One region of the Ruminococcus sp. B05 genome, then DNA from elsewhere that is predicted to be linked to it. Evidence: a T-box and tRNA genes for the amino acid it is inferred to sense, from the RefSeq annotation. Region 1 holds a T-box; the other holds one or more tRNA genes.
The links. A T-box is a leader RNA that pairs with one kind of tRNA and senses whether it is charged. The one in region 1 lies ahead of D8Q48_RS06990 (valine--tRNA ligase), so its partner is inferred to be a tRNA-Val.

Region 1 (8,022 bases):
CGAGTTGTTGAACAAGTAATTAATAAAATTTTTCTCCTAAAAATATAGAATCCAAAAAAGATTCGAAAGGCAGAGTCAGAGTAGAAAATACTTTGGCTCTGCCTTTTTTGCGGTTGCCTTGTCTGTCAAAAAGTAATAACTTATGGTAAACTATCATAGTGTGAAATAGAAAAGTAAGTTCTAAAGAATTGAGATGAGGTTGGATATGCATTTAGAGTGGAATAAATTAAAGACACCCGGATATCTGGAAATCGGACTTGCAGTCATATTGATTATCACAATGGCAGGAATCGGAGGTTGGAAACAACATCAGAATAAAGTTCTTGAAAAAGAAAAAGAGATCATTCGGCAGGCAGAAGAGGAAAACAAAAAGGAAAAAGATAAACAGCAAAATGCAAATAATAAAACAGAAAGTGTGTCTGAAAATGATGTTCAGGAAACAATAGCAGAAGGGCAATATCCGATTATGGGAACAAGTCCTGTAACGGCAGAACAGTTAGTTTCCTACTTTAAATCAGCAGGTGTATCCTATCCGTCAGAAGAATTAGGTGAAGGCGGTGCGGATTCTATCGAGACATTTGTAACAATGTATTGTGAAGAAGCGGCAGCAGAAGGGGTTCGCCCGGAGGTTGCATTTGTGCAGACAATGAAAGAAACAGGATGGCTTCAGTTTGGCGGAGATGTATCCGTAGAACAATTTAATTTCGCAGGTCTTGGAACAACCGGGGGCGGCGTTCCAGGAAATTCCTATCCCGATGTGCGGACAGGAATCCGTGCCCAGATACAACATTTAAAAGCATATGCCTCAACAGAGCCTTTAAATCAAGCATGTGTAGATGAGAGATATGAGTATGTCTTAAAGGGATGTGCTCCGTATGTAGAATGGCTGGGACAAAAAGAAAACCCTGCAGGAACCGGATGGGCAACTGCGGAGAAGTATGGGGATTCGATTGTGAGTATGATTGGGAAGATGTAATTTAGTTCATTAAATGGCAATACGTTTCTTACAAAAAATTGATATAAGAATTCTTGGGTAAGTAATGTATTGGCTCAGTTCGTGAAGTGAGTGAACTTAAAGGATATTGAGTGACGATATCTGCGATAGTGAATTTTTGGGGATTGAAGATGCAAAATTTGTGAAGAAAGTATCCTCAAATACCAGAAAAGACAAGATGCAGATGCAATTGTACATGACAGGCAGGCTTAAAAGTATCTGCAAGCTCAAAGAAAATCAAGTTGCAGATACATTGGTCAAGAAAAGAACATCTGTAACAGCGAATATCAAGCCTTGCAGATACAACGATTACCACAAAGATATCTATAACATTGAATAAGCGAGATGTGTAGATACATGAGATACCAGCGCCTGTTCAGTAAAGCTCTGCTTTTTAATTCATTAGATTTGCGATAACGTACTGAGAAAAAATATTTGATATGAATTTCTGCGAATACAAAGGAAGCGATTGGAAATAGTAAAAGGCCAGAATTTTACGTTAGAGCTTAGAAACTTGCTGTTTGAGGGCATAGCCCGAGTTGCTGGTTTCTAAGCTCTGTTTTTAGTAATAATTCTGACCTTTATGTATTTCCCGCTGACGGAGTCTGAACAGAAATTCATATCAAATATTTTTCTAAGGGATGCTTATCCAACTTAGTGAACTAAATAGAAATTCCGCAGAAATAATGAAACGAAATAAGATGCTGAAACGTCTAATAAGTGAAAAAAGGAAAATCGATTTTCAATTTACAAATAATTGAAAGGAGGGAGCAGTGTGGAATATCTTGTGAAACGAGCACAAAAGAAAGATGACCAGGCATTTGTGCAATTGATTGAAATGGTAAAGGGAGATTTATATAAAGTAGCAAGAAGTTATCTTGATTCCGAAGCAGATATTGCGGATGCGATCCAGGATACCATTATTGTATGCTACGAAAAAATAGATAGTTTAAAAGAAAGAAAATATTTTAAAACCTGGCTGATACGGATTTTGATAAATAAGTGTAATGATATTTTACGAAAAGAAAAACGAGAATGTTCATATGATGTGATTTCAGAGCAGGGAGACGCAGGAATGAGTACAGCAAGATATGAATTCGAAGAATTGATGAATCAATTGGATGAAAAATACCGGACAGTTTTAATTCTGTATTACGCCGAAGGATTTAAGGTCAGGGAAATTGCACAACTACTTGAGATGGAAGAAAATACAGTAAAAACAAGGTTGTCCAGAGGAAGAAAAGAAGTGAAAAAAATGTATACAATGGAACTGGCGCAAGGAAGGAGATGAGCGTATGTCTAAGGATTTTATGAATAATAAAAACGAAAATAGTGTGAAAAGAGAATATTCAGATCAGGAAATTAAAAAGATTTTATCAGAAGATATAGAAACTCCGGAATACGTAAATCAGCGTATCAAGGATACGTATGAATGTCTTGGAATTCATCATAATAAGAAATCCACAAGTAAATACCATACTTGGAAAATTGCAGTGGCAGCGATTGCAGTAACCGCCGGTCTTAGTGTTGTTGGATTTGCAGCTAATAAGTACATGGCTGTATTGAAATCAGAGAAAGGCGATTCCATTCAATATACATTTCAGGTAGACCGTACAAAAGAAGCACATGCAATTTCCGTAGAGCCAACATATATGCCGGAAGGGTATGAACGTGGAGGTGAAAATACTGCGAATTATGGAAAATGGCATAATGATAAAACAGGTGGCGGAATTAGTATTATTCCGATGAATGCATCAGAGCTGGATTATATCGAACGAATGGGACAGACAGAAGAATTTATGAATTATAAAAGAAGCCAGCAGCAGAAGGTTATGAACCTTGGAGAACAGCAGGTCGATGTATATGTCAGTGAAGATTTTTATATTGATAGTGATGATACAGTTAAAAATATTTATCTGTATGATGAAAATGAAGGGTATGCGATCCAAATATGGAGCAGAAGTGATTTGCCATATGAAGAGATATTGAAGGTTGCCGAAGGTTTAAAAGTGACAGTGCTTGACGAGGTGGTTCCATATGCAACAGAGGAAGAAATCAAAGAAGCGAAGGCAGAGCAGAAAAAATTAGAAAAAGAAAAAGTAGGTCTAAAGAAAATTGCGGCGGAAGATATTTATGAGATTGGTGATGAAATAACAGATCCAATGCTAGAAGATGAAGCATTAAAAAACGAGGTAGAGGATATTCGCTTTGTTGTAAATTCGGTAGAGGTGGCAGATAGCATTTCATTAGCTGAATATCCAAAAGAAAATTTCATCGACTACGAAAATGAAATGGCAGCATGGATGAATGAAGATGGAACATTAAAATCACATGACAGAGGTGTCTTGAATGAAAATGGTGAAATTGAAGGAATAGAAAAAGTAAATTCGAAGTATGTAATCGTTCGCATGACAGCAAAAAATTGCGGAGATACACAAAGTGAATGGAACAAAGAAGATGGAGTACCTATCGCACCGGATTTGACAACATTAGCTTCTATGGAAGATGGCACAATAGTAAAAGCGGATGATTCTTATGTATCAGTGAACGAGAATTATTCATTACAATGGATGTCATCAGATGGCAGCAGTTTTCCAGTTTACTTTGATAAGATGTGCTATACAGATGGAAATCAGCGTTTAAAACAAGCTCTGTGGCACCCACTTGCAGCAGGAGAAGAACTGGATTATACATTGATTTATGTCATAGATGAAGATCAGGTGGATCAGATGTACTTGTGGTTCTTTAGCGGGACAGGAGGAGTTGATTCGCAGGGGAATACAATTGTAAGTCCATATGTGAGGCTTGCTATTTAATTCACTGGGTGGCAATACGTTCCTTACAAAAAATTGATATAAAAATTCTTGCTCAGATTCCATGAGCGGGAGACACATAAGAGCGTAAATTTTTGCTAAAAGCAAATGAATTTGAACTCAAACTTGCTGCTATGCAGCTTCGAACACGTTCGTTCAAATTCATTAACACAAAAATTTACGCTCTAAGTGTCTTCAACGCTCACTCCATATTCGCTCGAATTTCTTATATCAATTTTTTTGTAAGTAATGTATTGGCTCAAGTTGTGAAGTAAATAGAACTCAAAGGATATCGAGCGACGATATCTGCGATAGTGGATTTTCGGAAATTGAAGATGCAAAATTTTGATGGGGAGCATCCGCACGTTATCGAAAATGTGAGATGTAGATGCAAAATTTGCGAAGGCAGTATCCTCAAATCCCAGAAAAGGCAAGATGCAGATGCAATTGTACATGACAGGCAGGCTGAAAAGTATCTGCAAGTTCAATGAAAAACAAGTTGCAGATACGGTGGGCCCAAAAAGAGCATCTGCAACAGTGAATATCTAGGCAGTGCAGATACATCAGTTGTCAATAGAGCATCTGCAACAGCGAATATCAAGCTAGTGCAGATACATCAGTTGCCACAAAGACATCTGTACAAGCAAATAACCTCATGATATAGATACATCAGGCACCAGAAAAGTAAATCCATCATCGCCCCACCTATTTCAATCACGATACACCACAAAGCAAGAAAAGACTATGCAATCCAGCGAATTGGAGTCGGGTTTGCCCGACGAAGCTCCCGCAGGAGTGCATAGTCTTTTTCTTGCTTGGGGCTGTCGTGAACTAAATAGCAATTTCATGAATCAAATACACTTTAATATCTTGACAAAACCTCCATTGAAAGTTATAGTATAATGTGCGTTAGAAGATAGTATTCTAATCAATATGAATAAGATATAAAGATAATGAAAAAGAGGAGTACACAATTACTATCGTCAGAGAGAATCATCCAAAGGCTGTGAGATGATTTCGAAAAAGGGTTGTGGAAGGTAGCTTTGGAATTGGATATTTGAAATTAAGTAGGATATCTCGTGGTTGTTTACGTTATAGAACAAAGAGGTATACAGAAGAAGAGTTGTCTGTATATGAACTTAAGGTGGTACCGCGATGATTCGCCCTTTATGTACGGAAGTATATGAAGGGCGTATTTTTATATATTAGGAAAGTCCTTTCCTAATATATAAAAAACGCTCCGCTTAGGATGCGCAGTGATTCTGATAGGAATATGTCAGCTTTGCTGACCAGAATCACGCGTCAAGTCTCACGGACGTTCGACTTGAATATATAGACAATTTCCACTTTATGTGAAAAAATTGTGACTCATAGTGACAAATCAAAAAAAATAAAATAATATGAAAACAAAAGGAGGACATCATGAAAATTGTGAGTAAAGAACTGGCAAAAACTTATGATCCAAAAGCAATTGAGCAAAAGACATATGAAAGATGGTGTGAGAACAAATATTTTCATGCGGAAGTAGACCGCAGTAAGAAACCATTTACAACGGTAATGCCACCACCGAATATTACTGGTAAGCTTCATATGGGACATGCGTTAGACAATACATTACAGGATATTCTGATCCGTTATAAGAGAATGCAGGGATACAATGCATTATGGATCCCGGGAACAGACCATGCTGCCATTTCTACAGAAGTAAAAGTAACAAATCAGTTAAAGGCAGAAGGAATTGATAAGAAAGAACTTGGACGTGAAGGATTCTTGGAGCGTACATGGCAGTGGAAAGAAGAGTATGCAGGAACAATCGAAAATCAGTTAAAGAAACTGGGGATTTCCTGCGACTGGGACAGAGAGCGTTTTACAATGGACGAGGGATGTTCTAAAGCTGTAGAGGAAGTGTTTATTAATCTGTATGAAAAAGGATATATTTACAAAGGTTCTCGTATCATTAACTGGTGTCCGAAGTGTAAGACATCGTTGTCTGATGCAGAGGTAGAACATGAAGAGCAGAATGGTAATTTCTGGCATATTAAGTATCCAATCGTAGGAACAGACAGATTCCTTGAGATTGCTACAACACGTCCAGAGACAATGCTTGGAGATAGTGCGATCGCCGTACATCCGGATGACGAGAGATATAAAGATATCGTTGGTAAGAATGTATTGCTTCCATTGGTTAACAAAGAAATTCCAATCGTTGCAGATTATTATGTAGATAAAGAGTTTGGAACTGGTGCGGTTAAGATCACACCTGCACATGACCCGAATGACTTTGAAGTTGGAAAACGTCATAATCTTCCAGAGATTAATATCATGAATGATGATGCTACAATTAATGATAAAGGTGGCAAATATGCAGGAATGGATCGCTATGAAGCAAGAAAAGCAATCGTAGCTGATCTGGAAGAACAGGGATATCTTGTGAAAGTAGTTCCACATTCTCACAATGTAGGAACACATGACCGTTGCGGAACAACAGTAGAGCCATTGATCAAACAGCAGTGGTTTGTAAAGATGGAAGAACTTGCAAAACCAGCGATTGAAGCTTTGAAGAGCGGAGAATTAAAGTTTGTTCCGGAACGTTTTGATAAGATTTATCTGCACTGGCTTGAGAATATCAAAGACTGGTGTATTTCACGTCAGATTTGGTGGGGACACAGAATCCCTGCATATTATTGTGATGAATGCGGTGAATTTGTAGTTGCAAAAGAAGCACCGGAAAAATGCCCACATTGTGGATGTACACATTTCACACAGGATGAAGATACTCTGGATACATGGTTCAGTTCAGCATTGTGGCCATTTTCTACACTTGGCTGGCCGGAGAAAACAGAAGATTTAGATTACTTCTATCCAACAGATGTACTTGTAACAGGATATGACATCATTTTCTTCTGGGTAATCCGTATGGTATTCTCAGGAATTGAGCATACAGGCAAGTGTCCGTTTAATACAGTATTGATCCATGGATTGGTTCGTGATTCACAGGGACGTAAGATGAGTAAATCTCTTGGAAATGGTATCGATCCACTGGAGATTATCGATCAGTATGGTGCAGACGCACTTCGTCTGACACTGGTTACAGGTAATGCACCTGGTAATGATATGCGTTTCTATAATGAACGTGTTGAGGCAAGCCGTAATTTTGCAAATAAAGTATGGAATGCATCTCGATTCATTATGATGAATATGGAGAAAAATGTAGTAGAAGAGCCAGAAGATTTCTTGTTAAAACCGGCAGACAGATGGATTCTTTCAAAAGTAAACAGTCTGACAAAAGAAATGACAGAGAACATGGACAAATTTGAACTCGGAATCGCAGTTCAGAAAGTACATGATTTCATCTGGGATGAGTTCTGTGACTGGTATGTAGAGATTGCAAAATATCGTATTTATCATGCAGAAGAGGATTCACAGTCAGCACAGTGCGTTTTGTGGGTACTTAAGACAGTTCTTGGACAGGCATTGAAATTACTTCATCCATTTATGCCATTTATCACAGAAGAGATTTATGGCGCACTTGTACCGGAAGAAGAATCTTTGATGATGTCAAAATGGCCTGAGTATAAAACGGAATGGGAATTCCCAAGAGCAACAGAGGTAATGGAGCATGTAAAAGCAATTACACGCGGAATCAGAAATATGCGTGCAGAGATGAATGTTCCAAACAATAAACGTACAAAAGTTTATATTGTTAGCAGTAATAAATCCTTAATGGAAGCTTTGGAAGTATTTAAAAATTCTGTAAAACCACTGATGCTTGCAAGTGACATTATTCTTCACTACGAAAAGAAAGATGTTGCAGATGATGCAGTATCTATTGTAGTTCCGGGAGCAACTGTATATCTTCCAATGGAAGAGCTGGTTGATTTTGAGCAGGAATTAGAGCGTCTGAAAAAAGAAGAAGAGAAGCTCACAAAAGAAATCGCAAGAGCGAAAGGTATGCTTTCAAATGAACGTTTTGTAAGCAAAGCACCAGAAGCAAAAGTACAGGAAGAAAAAGAGAAACTGGAAAAATATACACAGATGCTGGCACAGGTTCAGGAACGTCTGGAAGGATTAAAGCGATAGAATATACAGATTTAAAATATCTGTAAATGATATATCTGAGATGGGGATGGATTGACAGCATATGTTGATTATCCCCGTTTTGGACATTTTGGAACAATGTCTTATAGACTAAAAAACATGTAAGAGATAACGTAA
Region 2 (8,022 bases), on a different contig from region 1:
TTTGGCGTTCTAATAAAAGCGATTGATAATATGCGCTGTCTCGTAATGTACAGATTTGCCAGTTCTTCTTTATGTTTTCGGTGTAGAAAGCAGAAATCCTTTCACAATCAAAAAAAGTCGCCTCTACGCTTTTGTATCTATCTATATTCTTAACATCTGTCAGTGTTGTATGATTCTGATCATAAACAAAGCGAAAATCATATGGCGTGTAAATAGATTCTGCAGCAGGCATTAAAAATGTAAAAGGCTCTTTGCGTTTGTACATATCTGATAAACTTTGGCGTAAGAGAGTGCCCATATATCCTTTTTTTCGGTGAAGTGGTTTTGTTGCAACACCAACAATGTAAGATCCTTGGAATTGTGTATCTTCAAGTTTTAAGGTATATGGGTTTAAATGTAGCATGGAACAAATTTCCTGGTCATTTTCAATCACATATATTTCATTGTCTTTCGCTTTCATAAAGTAATAATAATCCAAAAATTCTTTGGAATCTTCATTGAAAATCTGTTCCCATAAAGTTCTTGTCAGATTATGCTCATTTGATTTTAGCTTTTTTATTTTCATAACCTTTTTACTGCTCCTTGTGACATCCCTGGCAATTGGTACATGCTTTGTCAAAAGTTACATCATAGCTGCTATAGTTTGTTAATTTCTCCAGTGCACAGATTGCCTGAGAAGAAATGCCCTCCCCGCTTCCGGTAAAACCAAGGCCCTCTTCTGTCGTTGCTTTAACATTTATCTGCTCTACCGTTATATTTAAAGCCTCTGCAATGTTTTCACGCATCTGGTCAATAAATGGTCGCATCTTAGGCTTTTGTGCAATGATAGTTGCATCAATATTTTCTATAATGTATTGATTTTCATCTAATAATTTTGCAACATGCTCCAATAATTTTATACTGGAGATTCCTTTGTATTTATCATCGGAATCCGGAAAATGTTTTCCAATATCTCCGAGTGCGGCAGCACCAAGAAGTGCGTCCATAATTGCATGTAAAAGGACATCTGCATCAGAATGACCAAGCAGCCCTTTTTCATAAGGAATTTTAACCCCGCCTAATATCAAATCTCTGTTTTCCACTAATTTGTGAACATCATAACCCATCCCTACTCGCATTTTTTATTTCTCCTCGTAATCTGATTCTGTATTATCCTCTTTGCTATCTTGTTTGAGTTCTTTCATACCTGCTTCCAGTTCGGCCGGTGATGGCATTGGTGCAGTGCGGCTTTGGGTGAGTACGCGTTGTCTGCGCTGTTCCATTTTTTTCAATGCAGCTTCGGCAGCTTCCTCACGTTTTTGCTCCTCCTGCTCGGCTTTTTTTGATGAAACCATTCTTTTGATGATCCAGATAGTATAACCGGCTCCAATGATAGCAAAGATGATTCCCATAAAAAGTTTAAATGCCAAATCGCTTGGGTGTGCAGCAAGTGTTTCCCTAATAAGATTAACACCGATAAATGCTAAATACATTCCCAGCATAAGTCTTAGAATATAGTTTGTCTTTTTGTTCATATCTCTATCCTCCGTTTTTCCATATCTGATATTTGGGATATGGCAATACATTTAAAGCTATTGTATCATGTAACATACTTTTTCGGCAATATAAACACGAAATGGTTCGGAATTTTGTTTCAAATTAAAAAAGGAATGGAAAAGAAAAAGACCTAGCACAATGCTAAGTCTTTTAAGTAGCGGAAACTGGATTTGAACCAGCGACACCACGGGTATGAACCGTGTGCTCTAGCCAACTGAGCTATTCCGCCATGGTATGTATATATTGAAACTCTATGGGACCTACAGGGCTCGAACCTGTGACCCTCTGCTTGTAAGGCAGATGCTCTCCCAGCTGAGCTAAGATCCCAAGAAACAATACTTGGCAAGTTCCAAAGAACTCACTAGGCTAGTATAACAACAATATTGTAAACTGTCAACATGTTTTAGCCAAATAGCGGAAACTGGATTTGAACCAGCGACACCACGGGTATGAACCGTGTGCTCTAGCCAACTGAGCTATTCCGCCATATATCTTACTGATAATCATTAAGGTTATGGGACCTACAGGGCTCGAACCTGTGACCCTCTGCTTGTAAGGCAGATGCTCTCCCAGCTGAGCTAAGATCCCTTATTATCAGTGATTGGTGCGTTTTTCTCGCAACCGACTTCGTTAGTATACAATTATATCCAGTAAATGTCAACACCTTTTTATAATTTTTTTGATTTTTCTAAAAGTATCTATATTTTCTACAATTTATATGCTTTATATATAGAAACGGGATGTATCTGACCCCTATTTATCAGATACATCCCTTGTTCTAAGTTGTACAATTTAAGGTTTTATTATATAAAATATTATTTAAAATATTTTACACCGGATTCAAATATCTTGAGGTCCTGTTCTCCATAAATATTAATAGCAACAGAATCTCCACGACGTTCGGAATGAGCCATTTTACCAAGTACTCTTCCATCTGGACTTGTAATTCCTTCAATCGCATAGTAGGAGCCATTTACATTCCATTCTTCATCCATACTGATATTTCCTTCTGGATCACAATACTGTGTAGCTACCTGTCCGTTTGCAAAAAGTTTTTCAATCCACTCATCATTTGCTACAAAACGACCTTCACCATGAGATGCCGGGTTAGTATATACACCGCCTAATTGTGCATTCTGAAGCCATGGTGATTTATTTGTAACAACTTTTGTATATACCATTTTAGAAATGTGGCGACCGATTGTGTTATATGTTAATGTTGGTGAATCTTCATTCTGTCCGACAATCTGTCCATATGGTACAAGACCAAGTTTGATCAATGCCTGGAATCCATTACAAATTCCAAGAGCAAGTCCATCACGTTCGTTAAGCAATTTTTCTACGGCTTCTTTGATTTTTGCATTCTGGAATGCAGTTGCAAAGAATTTTGCAGATCCATCCGGCTCGTCTCCGGCACTGAATCCACCTGGGAACATAATCATCTGAGCCTGAGAAATAGCCTTCTCAAATTCATCTACAGATTCACGAATTCCCGTTGCATCTAAGTTTTTAAATACTTTTGTAATAACCTTAGCACCGGCTCTTTCAAAAGCTTTTTTGCTATCATATTCACAGTTTGTTCCCGGGAAAACAGGAATAAACACAGTTGGCTGTGCAAGTTTATGGCTGCAAATATGAATATCAGATGTATTGAACAGGCGTTCCTTAATCTTTTCATCACTGCTTGCAGCAGATTTTGTAGCAAATACTTTTTCTAAAGGCTCTTCCCATGCTGCTTTGGCTTCTGCAAGAGTAATTTCGGCATCACCATATTTAAACAGTTTATTTTCGCTTACTCCACCGATTACTGTATAATCTACAGTTAATTTATTCAATTTGTCAGCATCTACTTCTGCTACAAGATCTCCGAAAGCAGGGGCAAAGGCATCAACGGCAGAGAGCTCTGAATTCAATTCTACTCCAAGACCATTACCAAATGCCATTTTACTTACAGCAGAGATGATTCCGTGACGATCAAGTGCATATGCAGATACAATAGCTCCATTATGGATATCCTCTGCAAATTTACCATATTGATCCATAATCTGCTCATATACAGGTAAATCATATTTGTTACGTTCTGCCTTGACAAGAATTAATTTATTGCCTGCTTTTTTCAACTCAGGTGTGATAATATCTTTTTCTGTTGCCATATCTACAGCGAATGATACAAGTGTTGGTGGTACATCAATATCCTGGAATGTTCCTGACATACTGTCTTTACCACCAATTGATGGAAGCCCAAATCCAAGCTGTGCATCATATGCTCCGAGAAGTGCAGCGAATGGCTGGCTCCATCTCTTAGGATCTTCTGTCATACGACGGAAATATTCCTGGAATGTAAAACGAATTTTTTTGTAATCTCCTCCGGCTGCTACAATCTTTGCAATAGATTCTACAACAGCATAAATAGCTCCATGGTAAGGACTCCAGCTTGAAAGATACGGGTCAAATCCGAAACTCATCATAGATACTGCATCTGTTGTTCCATTTAAAACAGGAACTTTAGCAACCATAGCTTGTGTCTCTGTCATCTGATATTTTCCACCGTGTGGCATAAATACAGAGCCTGCTCCGATAGAACCGTCAAACATTTCGACAAGTCCTTTCTGCGAACATACATTTAAATCTTTTAAAACGTCAAGCCATTTTGCTTTTACATCAGTTACTTCCTGTTTCTGGAAAACAGATTCTTCAAGTGATGGGATATCCACTGCTACATTTGTTTCCTGATGTGCGCCGTTTGTATCCAAAAATGCGCGTGAAAGATTAACGATTTCTTTTCCTTTCCATGTAAGAACAAGTCTTGGACTTTCTGTTACGACAGCAACTTCTGTAGCCTCAAGGTTTTCTTCTTTTGCATATGCCAGGAATTCTTCAACGGCTTTTGGATCAACAACAACGGCCATACGTTCCTGCGATTCGGAAATCGCAATTTCTGTTCCGTCTAAGCCGGCATATTTTTTAGGAACTTTATCTAAATCTACTCTAAGACCATCTGCCAATTCGCCGATTGCAACAGAAACACCACCGGCACCAAAATCGTTACATTTTTTAATTAATTTACTAACTTCTTCTCGGCGGAATAAGCGTTGGATTTTACGTTCTGTTGGTGGATTACCTTTCTGGACTTCTGCTCCACATGTTTCAATAGACTGCTCTGTATGTACTTTGGAAGAGCCTGTTGCACCACCACATCCATCACGACCTGTGCGTCCGCCAAGTAAGATGATGATATCACCTGGGTCAGATGTTTCACGAATAACAGCGCGTCTTGGAGCAGCTCCCAGTACAGCTCCGATCTCCATACGTTTTGCAACATAATTTGGATGATAGATTTCTTTTACGGCACCTGTTGCAAGACCAATCTGATTTCCATACGAACTATATCCTTTTGCAGCACCACGAACGAGTTTTTTCTGTGGAAGTTTACCTTTTAATGTCTCTTTGACAGAGACTGTCGGATCAGCGGCACCTGTTACACGCATAGCCTGATACACATAAGTACGTCCTGAAAGAGGATCACGGATCGCACCGCCAAGACAAGTTGCAGCACCACCAAATGGTTCAATTTCTGTAGGGTGATTGTGAGTCTCGTTTTTGAAGTTGATCAGCCATTCTTCTTCTACACCATCTACTTTTATTGGAACAACGATACTACATGCGTTAATCTCATCTGATTCTTCCTGATCCTGTAATTTACCTTCTTTTTTGAGTTTACGCATTGCCATTAATGCAAGATCCATCAGACACACAAACTTATCTTCACGACCTGCAAAAATTTCACTATGATCATTTAAGTATTGTTTATAAGTATTTTCAATAGGTTCTCTGAGATCTCCATCATCAAAACTTACTGATTTTAACTCTGTAGAAAATGTTGTATGACGACAATGGTCAGACCAGTATGTATCCAGAACACGGATTTCTGTCATGGAAGGATCTCTTTTTTCTTCATTTGCATAATATCCCTGAATATGCTGGAAATCTTTAAATGTCATAGCTAAACCAAGTGAATCATACAATGCTTTCAATTCCTCTTCTGGCATTTCTTTAAATCCATCAAAAATTTTCACATCAGCAGGCTCATCAAAGACAGTGACAAGTGTTTCTGGTTTGTCGAAACCAGTTTCACGAGAATCTACAGGGTTGATGCAGTGATGCTTGATGGCATCTAATTCTGCGTCTGTTATATCTCCTTCAATAACATAAGTTATTGCAGTTCTTACAACCGGACGCTCATCTTCTTTAATGAATTGCAGACACTGTTCTGCTGAATCAGCTCGCTGATCAAACTGACCTGGAAGAGATTCTACAGAAAATGCAGTTTCATTTTCTTTCATAGGAAATGTTTCATTATATAAAATATCAACAGGGGCTTCTGCAAATACGCCATGACAAGCTTTTTCAAAAGTTTCATCAGAAACATTCTCTATATCATAACGGATCAGAACACGAACACCTGTCACATCAGGTACTCCAAGATAATGTTTGATCTCATGACGCAACTCTTTTGCCTGTACTGCAAAATCAGCCTTTTTTTCAACATATACACGTTTTACATTACTCATATTGGTTCTCCTTTGCATGTAATCTATTTTCTACATGTCACTTTTCATTTCTATGTTACAATCCTATCACAAATCAGATAATAAGTGAAATTAATATAACTAAACTCATTGATAAGTTTTGCTTAAATTTGCACGGTTCTTCTAATTGCTTTTTTATAATTTTTACTTTATAATATAAGTATCTTTTATTAGGAGGACTAATTAATGATGGATATTAATTACGAATTGTATAAAGTATTTTATCATGTCGCGTCTACATTAAATTTTTCAGAGGCTTCAAAACAATTATTCATTTCACAATCAGCCGTCAGTCAATCTATAAAAACACTGGAGAAGAAATTAGATCAGACATTATTTATTCGTAGTACTAAGCGTGTACAATTAACACCAGAGGGCGAGATACTTCTCAGACATATTGAACCTGCGATGAATCTAATCCGACGTGGTGAGGCACAGTTGATGGATGCAGCATCTACCGGAGGACAGATTCGAATTGGTGCAAGTGATACAATCTGCCGTTATTTTCTTGTTCCGTATTTAAAAAAATTCCACCAGGATTTTCCAAATGCACATTTAAAGGTAATCAATCAAACATCTATTAAATGTGTAGAACTATTAGAAACGGGGCAGGTTGATCTGATTGTTGTCAATTATCCAAATAAATATTTAAGTAATGTCTCATCGATTAAGAAGATTCAGAAGTTCCATGATGTGTTTATTGCGAATCATTCTTTTGATTATTTAAAAGAGAAGAAACTTTCATATCAGGAGTTGTCAAAATATCCTATTTTAATGTTGGATAAACAAAGTACAACAAGCGAATTTTTACATCGATTATTCCAGCAGCATCATTTGGATCTTGTTCCGGAAATTGAACTTACAAGTAATGATCTTTTAATAGATCTTGCAAGGATCGGCCTTGGAATTGCATTTATTCCTGATTATTGTCTGTCCAGACAATCAGAAGATTTATTTGTCGTAGAAACTGAAGAATCACTGCCTGAACGTGAGCTTGTGATCGCATATAATGAGCAAGTTCCATTATCCAATGCGGCAGTAGAGTTTTTAAATTACTTTAATTAGAAAATTTTAATAAAAAAGAATGAAACAACTTTTGGATAAGCTGCTTCATTCTTTTTTATTAAATCATAGTTTGCTAAATGTTTCTTTTCGGATTACTCGCCTACAACTGCAATTCTCATTGTATTACTTACACCGTTTCTACCCTTCTCAACGTTAGGTGAAGGAATTCCTGCTGTCAATACAACAACATCTCCCGGCTCAACATATTTTTTTACAAGTGCAAGTTCAATTGCTCCTGTAGTAATATCTTCTGTTGTATCAAATTCTAAAGATTTCAATGGTTCTACGCCCCAGTAAATAGCCATTCTACGCATTGTACGCTCATTTGGTGTGACACCTAAAATTCTCTGCTTTGGACGAAGATTAGAAACAACTCTTGTTGTAGCACCTGAAACAGATGGTGTAATGATGCATTTTGCATTCAGATTTGATGCAGCAAGTACTGAAGAGTACCCAATTGCACCGGAAATACCAGTTTTCAAATGATTTCCAGACTGTCCAAGAAGCAGATCATAATCCAAGTGTTTTTCGGTGCTTTCGATAATGTGAACCATCATCTGTAAAGCTTCAATAGGATATTTTCCTGCTGCTGTCTCACCGGAAAGCATTACTGCGTCTGTTCCATCATATACAGCATTTGCAACATCTGTAACCTCAGCTCTTGTTGGACGTGGATTACGGATCATAGAATCTAACATCTGTGTTGCAGTGATAACTGTTTTGAAGTTATCATTACATTTATTGATCATCATTTTCTGAAGATATGGAACTTCTTCTGCTGGAATTTCTACCCCAAGATCACCACGAGCAACCATGATACCATCTGCTGCAC

Region 2: it has a tRNA-Val gene. The T-box ahead of D8Q48_RS06990 (valine--tRNA ligase) is inferred to sense a tRNA for this amino acid. The anticodon was not compared.

What each region holds. Positions count from the first base shown of each region.
Region 1 is NZ_RBZR01000007.1:23,840-31,861, reverse strand. It holds gene D8Q48_RS07010 (glucosaminidase domain-containing protein) at 206-976, shown strand; gene D8Q48_RS07005 (hypothetical protein) at 1,137-1,334, shown strand; gene D8Q48_RS07000 (sigma-70 family RNA polymerase sigma factor) at 1,770-2,285, shown strand; gene D8Q48_RS06995 (DUF4367 domain-containing protein) at 2,290-3,810, shown strand; T-box leader at 4,752-4,978, shown strand; gene D8Q48_RS06990 (valine--tRNA ligase) at 5,230-7,887, shown strand.
Region 2 is NZ_RBZR01000001.1:401,633-409,654, reverse strand. It holds gene D8Q48_RS01655 (GNAT family N-acetyltransferase) at 1-565, opposite strand, end outside; gene ispF (2-C-methyl-D-erythritol 2,4-cyclodiphosphate synthase) at 573-1,118, opposite strand; gene D8Q48_RS01645 (hypothetical protein) at 1,122-1,514, opposite strand; tRNA gene D8Q48_RS01640 (tRNA-Met) at 1,692-1,765, opposite strand; tRNA gene D8Q48_RS01635 (tRNA-Val) at 1,791-1,863, opposite strand; tRNA gene D8Q48_RS01630 (tRNA-Met) at 1,949-2,022, opposite strand; tRNA gene D8Q48_RS01625 (tRNA-Val) at 2,052-2,124, opposite strand; gene D8Q48_RS01620 (phosphoribosylformylglycinamidine synthase) at 2,352-6,107, opposite strand; gene D8Q48_RS01615 (LysR family transcriptional regulator) at 6,315-7,190, shown strand; gene pyk (pyruvate kinase) at 7,283-8,022, opposite strand, start outside.